Regions from separate parts of the Stenotrophomonas sp. GW821-FHT01H02A genome, predicted to be linked through region 1. Evidence: riboswitches for the same ligand, from Rfam matches in the RefSeq annotation. Region 1 holds a riboswitch; the other holds the start of a gene.

Region 1 (7,258 bases):
ACGCGGGTAGGCGTGGGCCCACTCGCTGGCCGACACCACCGCAGCGGTGTGCGGGGCGTGCTTGAGCGGATTGTCCTCGCGGTCCAGGCGGCCGTCTTCGATCGCGGCGATCTCTTCACGGATCTGGATCATCGCGTTGATGAAGCGATCCAGTTCGTGCAGCGACTCGCTTTCGGTTGGCTCCACCATCAGCGTGCCGGCGACCGGGAAGCTCAGGGTCGGGGCATGGAAGCCGAAATCGATCAGGCGCTTGGCCACGTCCTCGGCGCCGATGCCGGAGGTCTTCTCCAGCGGACGCACGTCCAGGATGCACTCGTGGGCCACCAGGCCGTTGCGGCCGGTGTACAGGGTCTTGAAGTGCGGGGCCAGGCGCTTGGCGATGTAGTTGGCGTTGAGCAGGGCGACCTGGGTCGCCTTGCGCAGGCCGGCGGTGCCCATCAGGGTGATGTACATCCAGCTGATCGGCAGGATCGAGGCGCTGCCGAAGCTGGCCGCGCTGACCATGCCCACATCGCCTTCGCCGCCCAGCACCTTCGGCAGGAACGGAGCGAGGTGCGACTTGACCGCGCACGGGCCGACGCCCGGGCCGCCGCCGCCGTGCGGGATGCAGAAGGTCTTGTGCAGGTTCAGGTGCGAGACGTCCGAGCCCCACTTGCCGGGCTTGGCCACGCCGACCAGGGCGTTCATGTTGGCGCCGTCGGTGTACACCTGGCCGCCATGCTTGTGCACGATCTCGCAGATTTCCACCACCTCTTCCTCGAACACGCCATGCGTGGACGGGTAGGTGATCATCAGTGCGGCCAGGCGGTCGCTGTACTTCTCCGCGTTGATGCGGATGTCGTCCAGGTCGACGTTGCCGTTGGCGTCGGTCTTGGTCACCACGACCTTCATGCCGCACATCTGTGCCGAGGCCGGGTTGGTGCCGTGGGCCGAGTCCGGGATCAGGCAGACGTCGCGATGGCCTTCGCCGCGCGAGCGATGGTAGGCGCGGATCGCCAGCAGGCCGGCGTACTCGCCCTGCGCGCCGGAGTTCGGCTGCAGGCTGACCGCGTCATAGCCGGTGCATTCGACCAGCATCGCTTCCAGGCCGTCGATCAGTTCCTTGTAGCCGGTGGCCTGGTCGGCCGGGGCCAGCGGATGGATGTTGGCGAACTCCGGCCAGGTCACCGGAATCATCTCGGCGGTGGCGTTGAGCTTCATGGTGCAGCTGCCCAGCGGGATCATGGTGCGATCCATGGCCAGGTCCTTGTCCGCCAGCGAACGCAGGTAACGCAGCAGTTCGTGTTCGCTGTGGTGGGTGTTGAACACCGGGTGGGTCAGGAAGTCGCTGGTACGCACCAGGCCGGCCGGCAGCGCATCGGCGGTGGCGGCGTCGAGGGCATCGACATCCACCGTGGCGCCGAACAGCTGGCCGAGCGCGACGATGTCGGCGCGGGTGGTGGTTTCATCCAGGCTGATGCCGACCGCATCGCTGTCGATCGCACGCAGGTTGATGCGCGCCGCGGCGGCCTTGGCGTGGATCGCCTTGGCGTCGACATCCTTGACGTGCAGGGTGTCGAAGAAGTGTTCGCCGACATTCACGCCGGCGCCGCGCAGTGCGGCGGCCAGGATGCTGGCCAGGCGATGGGTGCGGCGGGCGATGCGGGTCAGGCCTTCCGGGCCGTGGTACACGGCATACATCGAGGCCATCACGGCCAGCAGCACCTGCGCGGTGCAGATGTTGGACGTGGCCTTCTCGCGGCGGATGTGCTGCTCGCGGGTCTGCAGCGTCAGGCGGTAGGCGGCATTGCCCTGCGCATCGACCGAGACGCCGATCAGGCGGCCCGGCATCGAGCGCTTGTACGCATCGCGGCAGGCCATGAAGGCCGCATGGGGACCACCGAAACCGAACGGCACGCCGAATCGCTGCGAGTTGCCGACCACGATGTCCGCGCCCCATTCGCCGGGGGCGGCGATCAGGGTCAGGGCAAGCAGATCGGTGGCCACCGCGACCAGGCCGCCACGCGCGTGCACGGCATCGGCCAGCGCCTGGTAGTCGCCGATATGGCCGAAGGTGTCCGGGTACTGCAGCAGCACGCCGTAGGCCTCGGCTTCCATCGCCTCGGCCGGGGTGCCCACGCGCAGCACGATGCCCATCGGCTCGGCGCGGGTGCGCAGCAGTTCCAGCGTCTGCGGGTGCACGGCGTCGTGCACGAAGAAGGTGTCGGACTTCGACTTGGCCGAGCGCTTGGCCAGGGTCATCGCTTCGGCCGCGGCAGTGGCTTCATCCAGCAGCGAGGCGTTGGCGATCTCCATGCCGGTCAGGTCCGCGCACAGGGTCTGGAAGTTGATCAGCGCTTCCATCCGGCCCTGCGAAATCTCGGCCTGGTACGGGGTGTAGGCGGTGTACCACGCCGGGTTTTCCAGCACGTTGCGCAGGATGACGTTCGGGGTGAGGGTGCCGTAGTAGCCCTGGCCGATGAAGGTGCGGAACACCTGGTTCTTGTCGGCGATGGCGCGGATCTTGGCCAGTGCCTGCACTTCGGTCAGCGACTCGGGCAGGTCCAGCGGGGCCGGCGACTTGATCCCGGCCGGGACGATCGCATCGGTCAGCGCGTCCAGCGAGGCGTGGCCGACCACGTCGAGCATCTGCGCGATTTCGGCGTCGTTGGGGCCGATGTGGCGTTCGACGAACGCGTGGCTGTGTTCAAGCTCGCGCAGGGAGGGGGTGTTCTGGGACATGGCTGGCATCTCGGAGAGTGGGCACGCACGTTCGGAAGGCGGCCGGGCCAGGGCGCGTCGCGGGCGACAGCGATCCACCGGACCTTGCGGTCTTCCTGGGTGCCCCTCTGTCCTTTTGCCTGAGAGTTTAAAAGCGCGCATCGGCGTGCTTCGTGCCCCTTCGGCGCCGGCACTCGCCGGTCTCTCCAGAGTTTTGGTACGGGTGGTATCGGGCCTGAGCGATTACGGGCGTTGCGCCTTCGGCAGCGGGTGTCCGCTTCTCCCACCATGTAGCCCGGCGATTATAGCCCAGCGCTTTCGGCCACTGGGCCTTTCCGGCACATGAATACGGGGAGGCGCAGCCGCCGAAAGCCCTGTCCGGGCATGGTGCCGGCGGCGACAAAGGCCTATGATCACCGGATCCTCGTATTCATCTGGCGCCGCCCCTTCCGGGCTGGCGCCCGCCGTGCATTGCGCATGGCCGCTGACGGAAGCCCGCATGACGCCCGCCTCACCCTCGACCCGCCGTCTGGCCCTGCTGCTCGCAGGCCTGGCGATGTTCGGTCCGTTCTCGATCGACACCATTTTCCCGGCCTTCCTGCTGCTGGGCGACCGCATGCAGGTGGACCAGGTCGCGGTGCAGCAGACCATCAGCGTCTACCTGCTGTTCTACGGCCTGATGAGCCTGGCGCACGGCCCGTTGTCGGATGCGTTCGGCCGCAAGCGGGTGATCATCGGCGGCCTGGTGCTGTTCATCGGTGCCTCGATCGGCTGCGCGCTGTCGCGCGACATGACCACGTTGCTGGTGTTCCGCGCGCTGCAGGGCGTGACCGCCGGTGTCGGCGTGATCGTCGGCCGTGCGGTGATCCGCGATCTGTACCACGGTGCCGACGCGCAGCGGTTGATGAGCCAGGTCTCGATGATCTTCGGCGTCGCCCCTGCGATTGCGCCGATCATTGGCGGCTGGATCCTGCTCGGCGGTGGCGACTGGCCGCTGATCTTCTGGTTCCTGGTGCTGTTCGGCGTGGTCCTGCTGCTGGCCACGGGCAAGTGGCTGCCGGAAACCCACCCGGTGGAAGCGCGCACGCCGCTGTCGATGCGTGAGCTGCTGCGCAGCTATGCGCGCATGGGCTCCAACCCGCGCCTGTTGCGCCTGGCTGCGGCCGGTGCGTTCAACTTCTCCGGCATCTTCCTGTACATCGCCTCGGCGCCGGTGTTCGTGATGCAGCACCTGCAGCTGGGTGAGGGTGGCTTTGCGTGGTTGTTCATTCCCACCATCGGCGGCATGACCGTCGGTTCGTTCCTGTCCGGCCGTATGGCCGGGCGGATCGTGCCGCAGCGGCAGATCGCCATCGGCTTTGCGTTGTGCGCGGTCTCGGCGCTGCTGAACTTCGGCTATGTCGTGTCGGTGCCGCAGATCGCGCTGCCGTGGGCGGTCATGCCGATCTTCCTGGGCGGTGTCGGCATGGCGCTGATCTTCCCGATCCTGGCGCTGGCCGTGCTGGACATGTATCCGCATCAGCGCGGCCTGGCCTCGTCCATGCAGATGTTCATCCAGCTGATGATCAACACGGTGGTGGCCGGCGTGGTGTCCCCGATGCTCAGCAGCAGCCCGTTGCATCTGGCGCTGGGCTACGCGGCCTTCTTCGCCATCGGTGGCAGCTTCTGGTACTGGGAGCAGCACTGCGAACGCCGCCGCGACCTGCTGACACCCATTGAGTAAGGCGCGCGTACAGATAACCGTGGGCGGAACATTCAACCCACGACATGCGGATTCCACGTGTGGAATCCGCATGTCCAGCGCCGCTATCAGCCCGCACGCATCCAGTTCACTTCGACCTTGCACTTCGGATCCGCACCGGATTTATCGAAAACAAACTCGATCTGCCCGAAATAGTACGTGGCCTGCCTCAGATCGTGGCTCTCCGTGCCCATGTCCGTGTACCAGTTGCCGTTCTGGACCAGCGAGTCGGGCGTCTCGCCTTTTGTTGACCAGTCACCTTGGTGCTGGTTGATCCGGCTTCGGATCTTGATGTTCGCCTTGTTGCCCCCCTGCTGATTGTTGCTTTTGGTGATTCGGTAGCCGTAGGTCCGCATCACGAATGCCGTCTGGCCACTGTTCAGTTTCTCCCGGCCGTAGCCGAGCTCCACTTCACCGGTGAAATTGCCCTTCTTGCAGGTATAGATGTGGGTGCCCTTGCCGGTTGCTCGGGGCGCGAAGTAGTGGTCGGACACATCGTCAATGATGTCCACGGAGGGGAAGCTGGCCGCCATGCACTCAGCATAGGTGCCCTGCCGGGTTGTCGGGAATGCCGTCACGGTCGGGCCCACGCTGCAACGCGCTTCGGTCCACGACGCGCCGTTGGATGGGCGCTCCGGCGCCCAGTAGAGCGGCTTGTTGGTGGAAATGGGGTTGAGCAGTTCCTTCTCTAGATTGAGCAGGTCGGTCAACGACAGCTCGGGTTTCGGCGGCAGCAGGGTGTCGCCGATCGGGGGGACGAACTGTGCGAAAGCGGGCGAGCTCATCGTCGCGGCGACGGCCAGGGTCAGGGTGAGCATCTTCTTCATGGTTAACGGCACCTGTTGTGAAACCAGGCCGTACTGTGCGGAATGATGCACGCCACTTGTTAGGCAAAGTTGGAAATGGTGGACTGGTTACGTCACGGCAGTGATGAGTGTCAACTATCAGGTGGGGCGTGGGTCGAATGCGTCACGCTCAATAGTGTGCGGGGTATCACGGACTGCGCGATTTCAGCAGCCGCGTCGCGATCCCGTTGCATCAGCAGCGCCGCCATTGCGGGTGCACCCAGCAGCATACGCCTTGCCTGCACAGCGCGCAGGGTTGGCAGCATTGCCATTGCCTCACCGCAGCGTATCCTGTGCGCTCGCCAGCCAGTTCGTGCTCCACGACAGCCAATACGCTCCCCTGCGGACGCCGCGTCCGCGGCAATTCAGGGTGATTGCATGGCTGCCCAGCAGATCTACCGCCTGTTCGATGTCGCGCTCAAGCAGCGCACCGTTCTCTCTCCGTCGCTGACCCGCATGGTCTTCGCTGCGCCCGATGTGGCCAACATGAAGACCGACGGGCCGGATCAGCGCATCAAGGTGTTCTTCCCGCTAGCCGGCCAGGCAGCCCCCGAGGTGCCGCAGGGCGAGGACTGGTATGCGCGTTATCGGGCGCTGCCCGGCACCGCCCGGTGCACAGCTGTTCTGGCTGGCCCGCGAGGGCGCCGCGCATGGTCAGCGGCTGCAGGACGCGGTACGGGCCCGGATCGGTCTGTGGGAGCAGGCCAGTGCAGCGGGGGGCGAGCTGTATGCCTGGGTCGCCGGCGAGGCCGGCGCGGTGATGGCGATCCGCTGGCACCTGGTGAAGACCTGTGGGATCGACCGCCAGGCCATCACCTTCATGGGCTATTGGCGGCACGGCAAGGTCCTGGATTGAGCCGGCCTCAGCCGCTTCAGAGCGGGGCCGCCAGGGCCCGTGCGGTATTCTTGGCGCTTTGCCGCAGTCCGGATTTCCCCATGTCGACCACCTCCAAACTGCGCCGCGACATCCGCCGGCGCCGTGAAACCCAGGCCGCCAACCGCGAGCAGGACAATGCCACGCCGGTTGAGCCCCATGCCGAGCTGCGCGACCAGCAGCGCACGCTGCTGGCCGGCATTGTCCGCCGGGATGGCGAGTGGGTGCTGGGCATGGACGGCCGTATCGCTGGCCAGACCCCCAGTGCAGCGCGGGTGCTGGCCCTGATCATGCAGGCTGCTGAACTGCATGAACGCCAGGGCACGCCGGTGCGCCTGGTGTATTCGGACGCGCTTAAAGACGCGGCGCACGCCGAAGCCAAGGCCGACGGCATGGACTTCGAGCAGTTCAAGGTGGAACTGGCCGCCCAGCTGAAGCCTGCGTCCTGAAACAACACGGGGCGGCGCACCCGCGCCGCCCCGTTGTCCCTCAGCGACCGCGCAGGTCGTCGATCACGTCCACGTTATCGAACTTGTCGATGACGCATTTCACGTAATCGGCAGGCTTGAGCGCCGAATACGGGGTCTGGTAGGTCACCAGCTTGCACTGGTAGCTCTTGCCGCCGACGTTGCCTTCGTGCCAATCGTAGTTTTCCTCCCAGTAGATCGGCAGAGCGCCAGCGCCGCCCTCGTCGAACTGCTTCATGCCTTTGCAGCCCAGCACTTCATTGCCCGGCACCGGGACGTTGAAGTGAGCCGCCGCGGCCCGGTAGTACGTGATCCGGTTCTGCGACTGCAGGTGCTCGGTGCTGCCACCGCATTCCACACCACCATTGATGATCTGCGTGGTCACCCCGAAGCCAGGCACCAGACCATTGGCGAGGTCGCGTGCGTTGGGCTGCCAGGTGCCGTCGATCACATGCATCATCGAGGGCTTGGGCGGCTGCGGATACATGTAGAAGAACGCGGCGCTGGCCAGGTTCAACCAGGTATCGGCGACCAGCTCGGGCTTGTCGAGCAGGGTGCGCACGGTGCCGAACATCGCATCGGAGAACGGTCCGTAGTTGTAGTTGTAGGACAGTTGCTTGGCGCCCCGCCC
Region 2 (7,258 bases), on a different contig from region 1:
TTGTCCTGCTCTACCTCCTGATCGGCCGCATGCGGCTGGCCCAGCGCTTCGATGTAGGTGAACTTCGAGCACGCGTTCACGAACGGCTCGGGCGTTTTCTTCTCGCCGAAGCCGTATACCTTCACTCCGTCAGTCAGCAAACGCATCACCAGCGGGGTGAAATCCGCATCGCTGGAGACGATCGCAAAGCCGTCGAGATTGCGCGCGTACAGCATGTCCATCGCATCGATCACCATCGCCATGTCCGACGCATTCTTGCCACGGCTGTAGGCGAACTGCTGGATCGGGCGGATCGCGTATTCGTGCAGCACCGATTCCCACCCTTTCAGCCGCGGGCTCTTCCAGTTGCCATAGGCACGGCGGACATTGGCCACGCCGTAGCGGGCGACTTCAGCCAGCACCGCGTCGATCTTGGAAGCGGGTGCGTTGTCGGCATCGATCAGCAGGGCGATGCGCTTTTCCGGTTCGGACATCTCGGTCTCCAGGGCGGGATCGGATCGGCCATCGGACAAGCGCGATGGCCCCTGAACCCAGTATCGGCCATCGACGTGAACATCGCGCTTCACGTGCGACCATGGGCTGCATCACGAGACGACCTGCGCCGCCCCCCTCCGGCGCCCGCCAAGGAGTGAAGCATGACCCGCGATCCCACGCCCCACCTGCTCATCATCGGTGGTGGTTTTGCCGGCCTCTGGGCCACCCGTGCCCTCGCCTCGGCGCACGTGCGCATCACCCTGGTGGACCGTCGCAACCACCATCTGTTCCAGCCGCTGCTCTACCAGGTGGCCACCGCCGGCCTCTCGGCACCGGATATCGCCGCCCCGCTGCGCCACATCCTCGGCCATCAGCGCAACGTTGAAGTGCGGCTGGGCGAAGTAACCCACATCGACAAAGCGGCACGCAGTGCCACCCTGGCCGATGGCACGCAGATCGCCTACGACACGCTGATGCTGTGCACCGGCGCCACCCACGCCTACTTCGGCCACGACGAATGGGCCGCCGATGCGCCGGGCCTGAAAACGCTGGACGATGCCATCGCCCTGCGCCGCAAGCTGCTGCTCGCCTTCGAACGCGCCGAGGCTGAACCCGATCCCGCGCGCAAGGCCGCCTGGCTCAGTTTCGCCGTGGTCGGCGGCGGCCCCACCGGGGTGGAACTGGCCGGCACCCTGGCCGAGATCGCGCGGCACACCCTGCGCAATGAGTTCCGCCATATCGATCCCGCCTCGGCCAAGGTCCGCCTGGTCGAGGCCGGTCCGCGCGTGCTGTCCACCTTCCCCGAGGTGCTCTCGCTCAAGGCGCGCCGCCAGTTGGAAAAACTGGGTGTGGAGGTGCTCACCGGTACGCCGGTGAGCGACATCAACGCCGAGGGCTTCCAGCTGGGCGAGCGCTTCGTCGAAGCACGCACCGTGGTCTGGGCCGCCGGCGTCGCCGCCTCACCGCTGGCGCGCACGCTGGACGTGCCACTGGATCGCGCCGGCCGCGTGCAGGTGCAGCCCGATCTCACTCTGGACGGTCACCCGGAGATCTTCGTGGCCGGTGACCTGGCCGCGTTGACCCAGGCCGATGGCAAGCCGGTACCCGGCGTCGCCCCGGCAGCCAAGCAGATGGGCAAGCACGTGGCGACCACGATCCAAGCGCGCCTGGCCGGCAAGCCTGCGCCGGGCCCGTTCAAGTACCAGGACTTCGGCAACCTGGCGACCATCGGCCGCATGGCCGCGATCGTCCACCTCGGTCGCCTGCAGCTCTCCGGCGTGCTGGCGTGGTGGTTCTGGCTGGCCGCGCACGTGTTCTTCCTGATCGGCTTCCGCAACCGCGTGGTGGTGCTGCTGAACTGGGCAGTGGCGTACTGGAGCTACCAGCGCAGCGCGCGGATCATCTTCGGCGATGCGCAGGACGATCGCCGGCCGAAGCGACCGCCGACGCCCTGAACGTTCGAGCCGCAACGGTGGCAGCCAGCCGTGATGCTTGGCTGCCATCGCTCAGGACGGCTCGCTGTACCGCAGCGCTCGTCCGGCAAGTGGCCTGGCTCAGTGCGTCTCGAACAGGCCCATCTCTTCCAGGCCGAGCTGCATCCTGTTGCCCTCCCTGCGGTCTGGTCGATGGTGGCCCAGACCCCGGCATCGGGTCATGCCGCGTTGCGGCAGCTCAACCCTGCGACAGACATCCCCAACCATCAACCTGGCCGCTGTAGGACACCGCCTCGCTGGCCAGCAGCCCTTCGAAGCCCGAGATGTTCTGGTGGGTTGGCAGCATCAGCGGATGCACCACCACCTGCCACGGGTATTCGTCGTTGCCCTCGTACGCGGCCAAGGACACCTTCTGGTCGTTCTTGAGCAGGTGCACGGCAAAGGCGATCGCTACATCCTGGGTCGGGAAGATCAGGGCGAAATCCACCTCGCGCGGAATCGACAGGTCGTCGCCATCCTGCAGCATGTTCCAGAGCACATCGCCATTCTCATCTTCCGGGTACAACGACAGATCGCGGGACATGGCACTCCAGGGCTTGGGCAAGCGGATCAACGAACGAGGGTCGATGGTATGCCGCCAACGAAGGCCCGAACAACCAGCACGCAGGGCTACATGGGATCGGCCAGCGCCAGCCACGCCAGCTTGCGCTCGCGCGGTTGCCGCTTGAGCTGCCATTCGGCCTTCGACGCCGCGGCCCGGTCCGGGTAGGCGCGCATCGCGAGCACCTTCACCGGCGGGTTGGCGCGCGTGTATTTGGCCCCTTTGCCGGCCAGATGCGCCTGGAAACGTGCCTCCACATCGTTGCTGATGCCGGCGTAATAGCTGCCGTTGCGGCATTCAAGCAGGTACAGGTACCAGAGGGCGGGTTCAGCGGACATACCGGGATTATCCCCCGGCGCGGGCCCGGCGGCTGCTAGAATCCGCCCCGGATGCAGGAGAGAGGCGCCGCGCTGGCGCCCGCCGAAGGCGCAGGCTCCCATAATCGCTCAGGCCGGTGGCTCGATACGCCACCAACCATGCATCCGACACGCCGATCTGGAGAGAGGTCTTCAATGACCCGCCGAAGGGGCACGTGGCCTTGGCCACCGAACTCTCAGGCAAAAGGACAGCGGGAGCGGCAACGGGATCCCACCCCACGACAGTGCAGCGGCGCTGGCGTGATGCGTGTGCGTTTCCGTCCCGCCTGACGTGTTGCCCGGAGCCACCCCCATGCTGCTCTCCCTGATCTACCTCATCGCCATCTCGGCCGAAGCCATGACCGGCGCGCTGTCGGCCGGCCGCCGCCGCATGGACCTGTTCGGCGTGGTCATCATCGCCTGCGTCACCGCGCTCGGCGGTGGCTCGCTGCGTGACATCGTGCTCGGCCATTACCCGCTGGGCTGGGTGAAGCACCCGGAGTACCTGGGCTTCACCATCTGCGCGGCGCTGATCGCGACCTGGGTGGCGCGCTGGATGCACCACTTCCGGCGTACCTTCCTGGTGCTCGATGGCCTGGGCCTGATCGCGTTCACCCTGATCGGCTGTGCGGTCGCGCGCGAGGGCGGGCATACCGTACCGATCATCCTGATCGCGGGCATGCTGACCGGTGCATTCGGCGGCGTGCTGCGCGATGTGCTGTGCAACGAGGTGCCGCTGATCTTCCAGAAGGAACTGTATGCGGTGATCACCCTGCTCACCGGTGCGGCCTACCTGACCCTGCTGGAACTCGGTGTGTCGCTCAACGCGGCGACGCTGTGGTGCCTGGGCGGCGGCTTCCTGTTCCGCCTGCTGGCAATCCACTTCAAATGGGAAATGCCGAAGTTCGTGTACCGCGACGAGGTGCATTGACGCACCTGCGGGCATGACCAAGGTCACGGGAGCTTGAGCGGCCTGGCCCTGTATCATGGCGCTCCCGTTCCACTCGAACGGCATCCAGCCACGCGGCGGTGTTGCACCCGCTGCCCCGCCAGACACCCCCTCCCCCGTTGACCTGCCGCACTCGGCCGGTCCCCATGGACGCACTGCTCCGGTGGAGGGTGCGCAGGATGCGTATGTCCGCTTCAACGCCCCCGTCGTCTCGCCGTCGTGTCGTCAATCCGTTGTTGATCGCTGCCGCTGTCGGCTTGGCCGCCATCGCTGCATGGAAACTGCTCTCGCCGGCGCCTGCCGCCGGCCCTGCCGGTGGTCCGCAGCCGACCCCGGTGCGCGTGGCTACTGCGACGCAGGAAGACCTGGTGGTGCGCCTGAAGGCGCTCGGGACGGTGACCCCGCTGCATACGGTGAGCATCCGCAGCCGCGTGGATGGCGAACTGCTGCGCCTGGCGTTCTCCGAAGGCCAGCACGTCAAGGCCGGCGAGCTGCTGGCCGAGATCGATCCGCGCCCGTTCCAGGTACAGCTCTCGCGTGCGCTGGGCACCCAGCAGCAGAACCTGGCCGAGCTGGACAACGCCGAGAGCCAGCTCAAGCGCTTCACCGAACTGCAGCGCAAGCATTTCGTCTCCGCGCAGGACCTGAGCGATCAGCAGAGCAAGGTGCGCCAGCTGCAGGGCCGTCGCCAGACCGACCAGGCCGCCGTGGATGAAGCGCGCCTGCAGCTGCAGTACACCCGCATCACCGCGCCGGTAGCCGGGCGCATGGGCCTGCGCAATGTGGATGTCGGCAACCTGGTGCGCAGTGGCGATACCGAGCCGCTGGCCACCATCACCCAGACCACGCCGATCAGCGTGCTGTTCACCGTGCCAGAGCCGGACCTGCCGGCGGTGGTCGCCGCCGCCCGCGCCAATCCGCAGCTCACCGTGGAAGCCTGGGACCGCGAGGAGCGCACCGCGCTCGGCGACGGCGTGCTCTCCAGCCTGGACAACCGCATCGATACGGCCACCGGCACGCTCAAGCTGCGCGCGCAGTTCGCCAACGCCGATGAGTCGTTGTTCCCCAACCAGTTCGTCAACGTGCGCCTGCAGGTCAGCAGCAGCGATTCGGTGGTGATCCCCAATGCCGCCGTGCAGTTCGGCAGCAAGGGCAGCTACGTTTACGTGATCGCGGCCGATGCCACCTCGCATCTGCGCAACGTGGTGCTCGGCCCGGCCGATGGCGAACGGGTTTCGGTGCGCGAAGGGCTCAAGCCCGGTGAGCGCGTGGTGGTGGAAGGCATCGACGGGCTGCGCGAAGGCGCCAAGGTCGAGGTGGTGGAGCAGGACCCGCCGCGGACCGGCGCATGAACCTCTCGCGCCCCTTCATCGAGCGCCCGGTCGCGACCACGCTGCTGATGGTGGCGCTGCTGCTGTCCGGCGTGATGGCCTACCGCCTGCTGCCGGTCGCGGCACTGCCGCAGGTCGATTACCCGATCATCCAGATCACCACGCTGTATCCCGGTGCCAGCCCGGATGTCACCACCAGCGCCGTCACCGCGCCGCTGGAACGCCAGCTCGGGCAGATTCCCGGCCTGAAGCAGATGTCCTCGACCAGTTCGGGCGGCGCTTCGGTGATCACGCTGCAGTTCTCGCTGGAGGTCGCACTCGGCGTGGCCGAGCAGGAAGTGCAGGCCGCGATCAACGCCGCCGACAGCTTCCTGCCCGATGACCTGCCGGTGCCGCCGGTGTACCGCAAGGTCAACCCGGCCGATACCCCGATCCTGACCCTGGCGGTCACCTCGCAGGGGCTGTCGCTGCCGCAGGTGCACGATCTGGTCGATACGCGCATGGCGCAGCGCCTCTCGCAGCTGCCCGGCGTCGGCCTGGTCAGCCTGGCTGGCGGGCAGCGCCCGGCGGTGCGCATCCAGGTCAATCCGTCCGCGCTGGCCGCCAACGGCCTGAGCATGGCCAGCATCCGCGCCGCGATCGGCACCGCCAACGTCAACATGCCCAAGGGCAGCTTCGATGGTCCGACCCGCGCGATCATGCTCGATGCCAACGACCAGATGCGTTCGGTGGCCGAGTACCGTGCGCTGATCCTGGCCTGGAAGGATGGCGCACCGCTGCGCCTGGGCGATGTGGCCACCATCGAAGATGGCGCCGAGAACCGTCAGCTGGCCGCGTGGTCGGGTACCACCCCGGCCGTGCTGATCAACATCCAGCGCCAGCCCGGCGCGAACGTGATCGCCGTGGTCGACCAGGTGCGTGCGCTGCTGCCGCAGCTGCAGGCCTCGCTGCCGGCGGGCGTGGACGTGGCCATCCTCAGCGACCGCACCGAATCCATCCGCGCCTCGATCCGCGGCGTCCAGCACGAGCTGCTGATCGCGATCGCACTGGTGGTGATGGTCACCTTCGTGTTCCTGCGCAACATCCCGGCCACGATCATTCCCAGCATCGCGGTCCCACTCTCGCTGGTGGGCACTTTTGGGGTGATGCTGCTGGCCGGCTTCTCGCTCAACAACCTCACCTTGATGGCGCTGACCATCGCCACCGGCTTCGTGGTGGACGATGCGATCGTCATGCTGGAGAACATCGCGCGTCACCTGGAGCGCGGCGCGACGCCGATGCAGGCGGCGTTGAAAGGCGCCCGACAGATCGGCTTCACCCTGATCTCGCTGACCCTGTCGCTGATCGCGGTGCTGATCCCGCTGCTGTTCATGGCCGACGTGGTCGGCAAGCTGTTCCACGAGTTCGCGATCACGCTGGCGGTGGCGATCGGCATTTCGCTGCTGGTCTCGCTGACGCTGACGCCGATGATGTGCGCGCGCCTGCTCAAGGCCGGCCACGCGACCCGTCGCGATGCCGATGGGCAGGAATCGTCGCAGCAGGGCGACCCGTTCGACCGTGTCGTGGCGCTCTACGATCGCCAGCTGCACTGGGTGCTGCAGCGCCAGCCGCTGATGCTGGCCGCCACCGCCGCCACGCTGGTGCTGACGGCGCTGCTGTACGTGTGGGTGCCCAAGGGCTTCTTCCCGGTGCAGGATGCCGGGCTGATCCAAGGCATCAGCGAGGCGCCGCAGTCGATCTCCTTCCAGGCGATGGCGCAGCGCCAGCAGGCGCTGTCCGCGGCGCTGCTGGAGGATGAGGACGTGGCCAGCCTGTCTTCGTTCATCGGCGTGGACGGCAACAACGCCACGCTCAACAGCGGCCGCCTGCTGATCGAGCTGAAGCCGCATGCACAGCGCGCTGCCGATGCACAGGCGATCATCGCGCGGCTGCAGCAGCGCGTGGTGCACGTACCGGGCATCAAGCTGTACCTGCAGCCGGTGCAGGAACTGGGCATCGAAGACCGGATCAGCCGGACCCAGTACCAGTTCACCCTGACCAGCCCGGACCTCGCGCAGCTGGAAACATGGACGCCGCGCCTGCTCGCGCATCTGCAGCAATCGCCGGCGCTGGCC

What was found. Region 1 has a riboswitch for glycine ahead of gcvP (aminomethyl-transferring glycine dehydrogenase). Riboswitches for the same ligand answer to the same signal wherever they lie in the genome.
Region 2: another riboswitch for glycine. It lies ahead of AC07WC_RS11175 (trimeric intracellular cation channel family protein); the one in region 1 lies ahead of gcvP (aminomethyl-transferring glycine dehydrogenase).

The regions. Positions count from the first base shown of each region.
Region 1 is NZ_JBWKWI010000002.1:283,780-291,037, reverse strand. Features, by position in the region: gene gcvP (aminomethyl-transferring glycine dehydrogenase) at 1-2,721, opposite strand, end outside; glycine riboswitch at 2,819-2,920, opposite strand; gene AC07WC_RS04700 (multidrug effflux MFS transporter) at 3,200-4,423, shown strand; gene AC07WC_RS04695 (hypothetical protein) at 4,510-5,268, opposite strand; partial or broken gene AC07WC_RS04690 (siderophore-interacting protein) at 5,344-5,844, shown strand; gene AC07WC_RS04685 (siderophore-interacting protein) at 5,864-6,142, shown strand; gene AC07WC_RS04680 (hypothetical protein) at 6,223-6,609, shown strand; gene AC07WC_RS04675 (glycoside hydrolase family 19 protein) at 6,650-7,258, opposite strand, start outside.
Region 2 is NZ_JBWKWI010000006.1:155,346-162,603, reverse strand. Features, by position in the region: gene AC07WC_RS11195 (NYN domain-containing protein) at 1-473, opposite strand, end outside; gene AC07WC_RS11190 (NAD(P)/FAD-dependent oxidoreductase) at 636-1,928, shown strand; gene AC07WC_RS11185 (ribonuclease E inhibitor RraB) at 2,146-2,490, opposite strand; gene AC07WC_RS11180 (GIY-YIG nuclease family protein) at 2,577-2,846, opposite strand; glycine riboswitch at 2,891-2,973, shown strand; glycine riboswitch at 2,994-3,085, shown strand; gene AC07WC_RS11175 (trimeric intracellular cation channel family protein) at 3,178-3,795, shown strand; gene AC07WC_RS11170 (MdtA/MuxA family multidrug efflux RND transporter periplasmic adaptor subunit) at 3,999-5,165, shown strand; gene AC07WC_RS11165 (MdtB/MuxB family multidrug efflux RND transporter permease subunit) at 5,162-7,258, shown strand, end outside.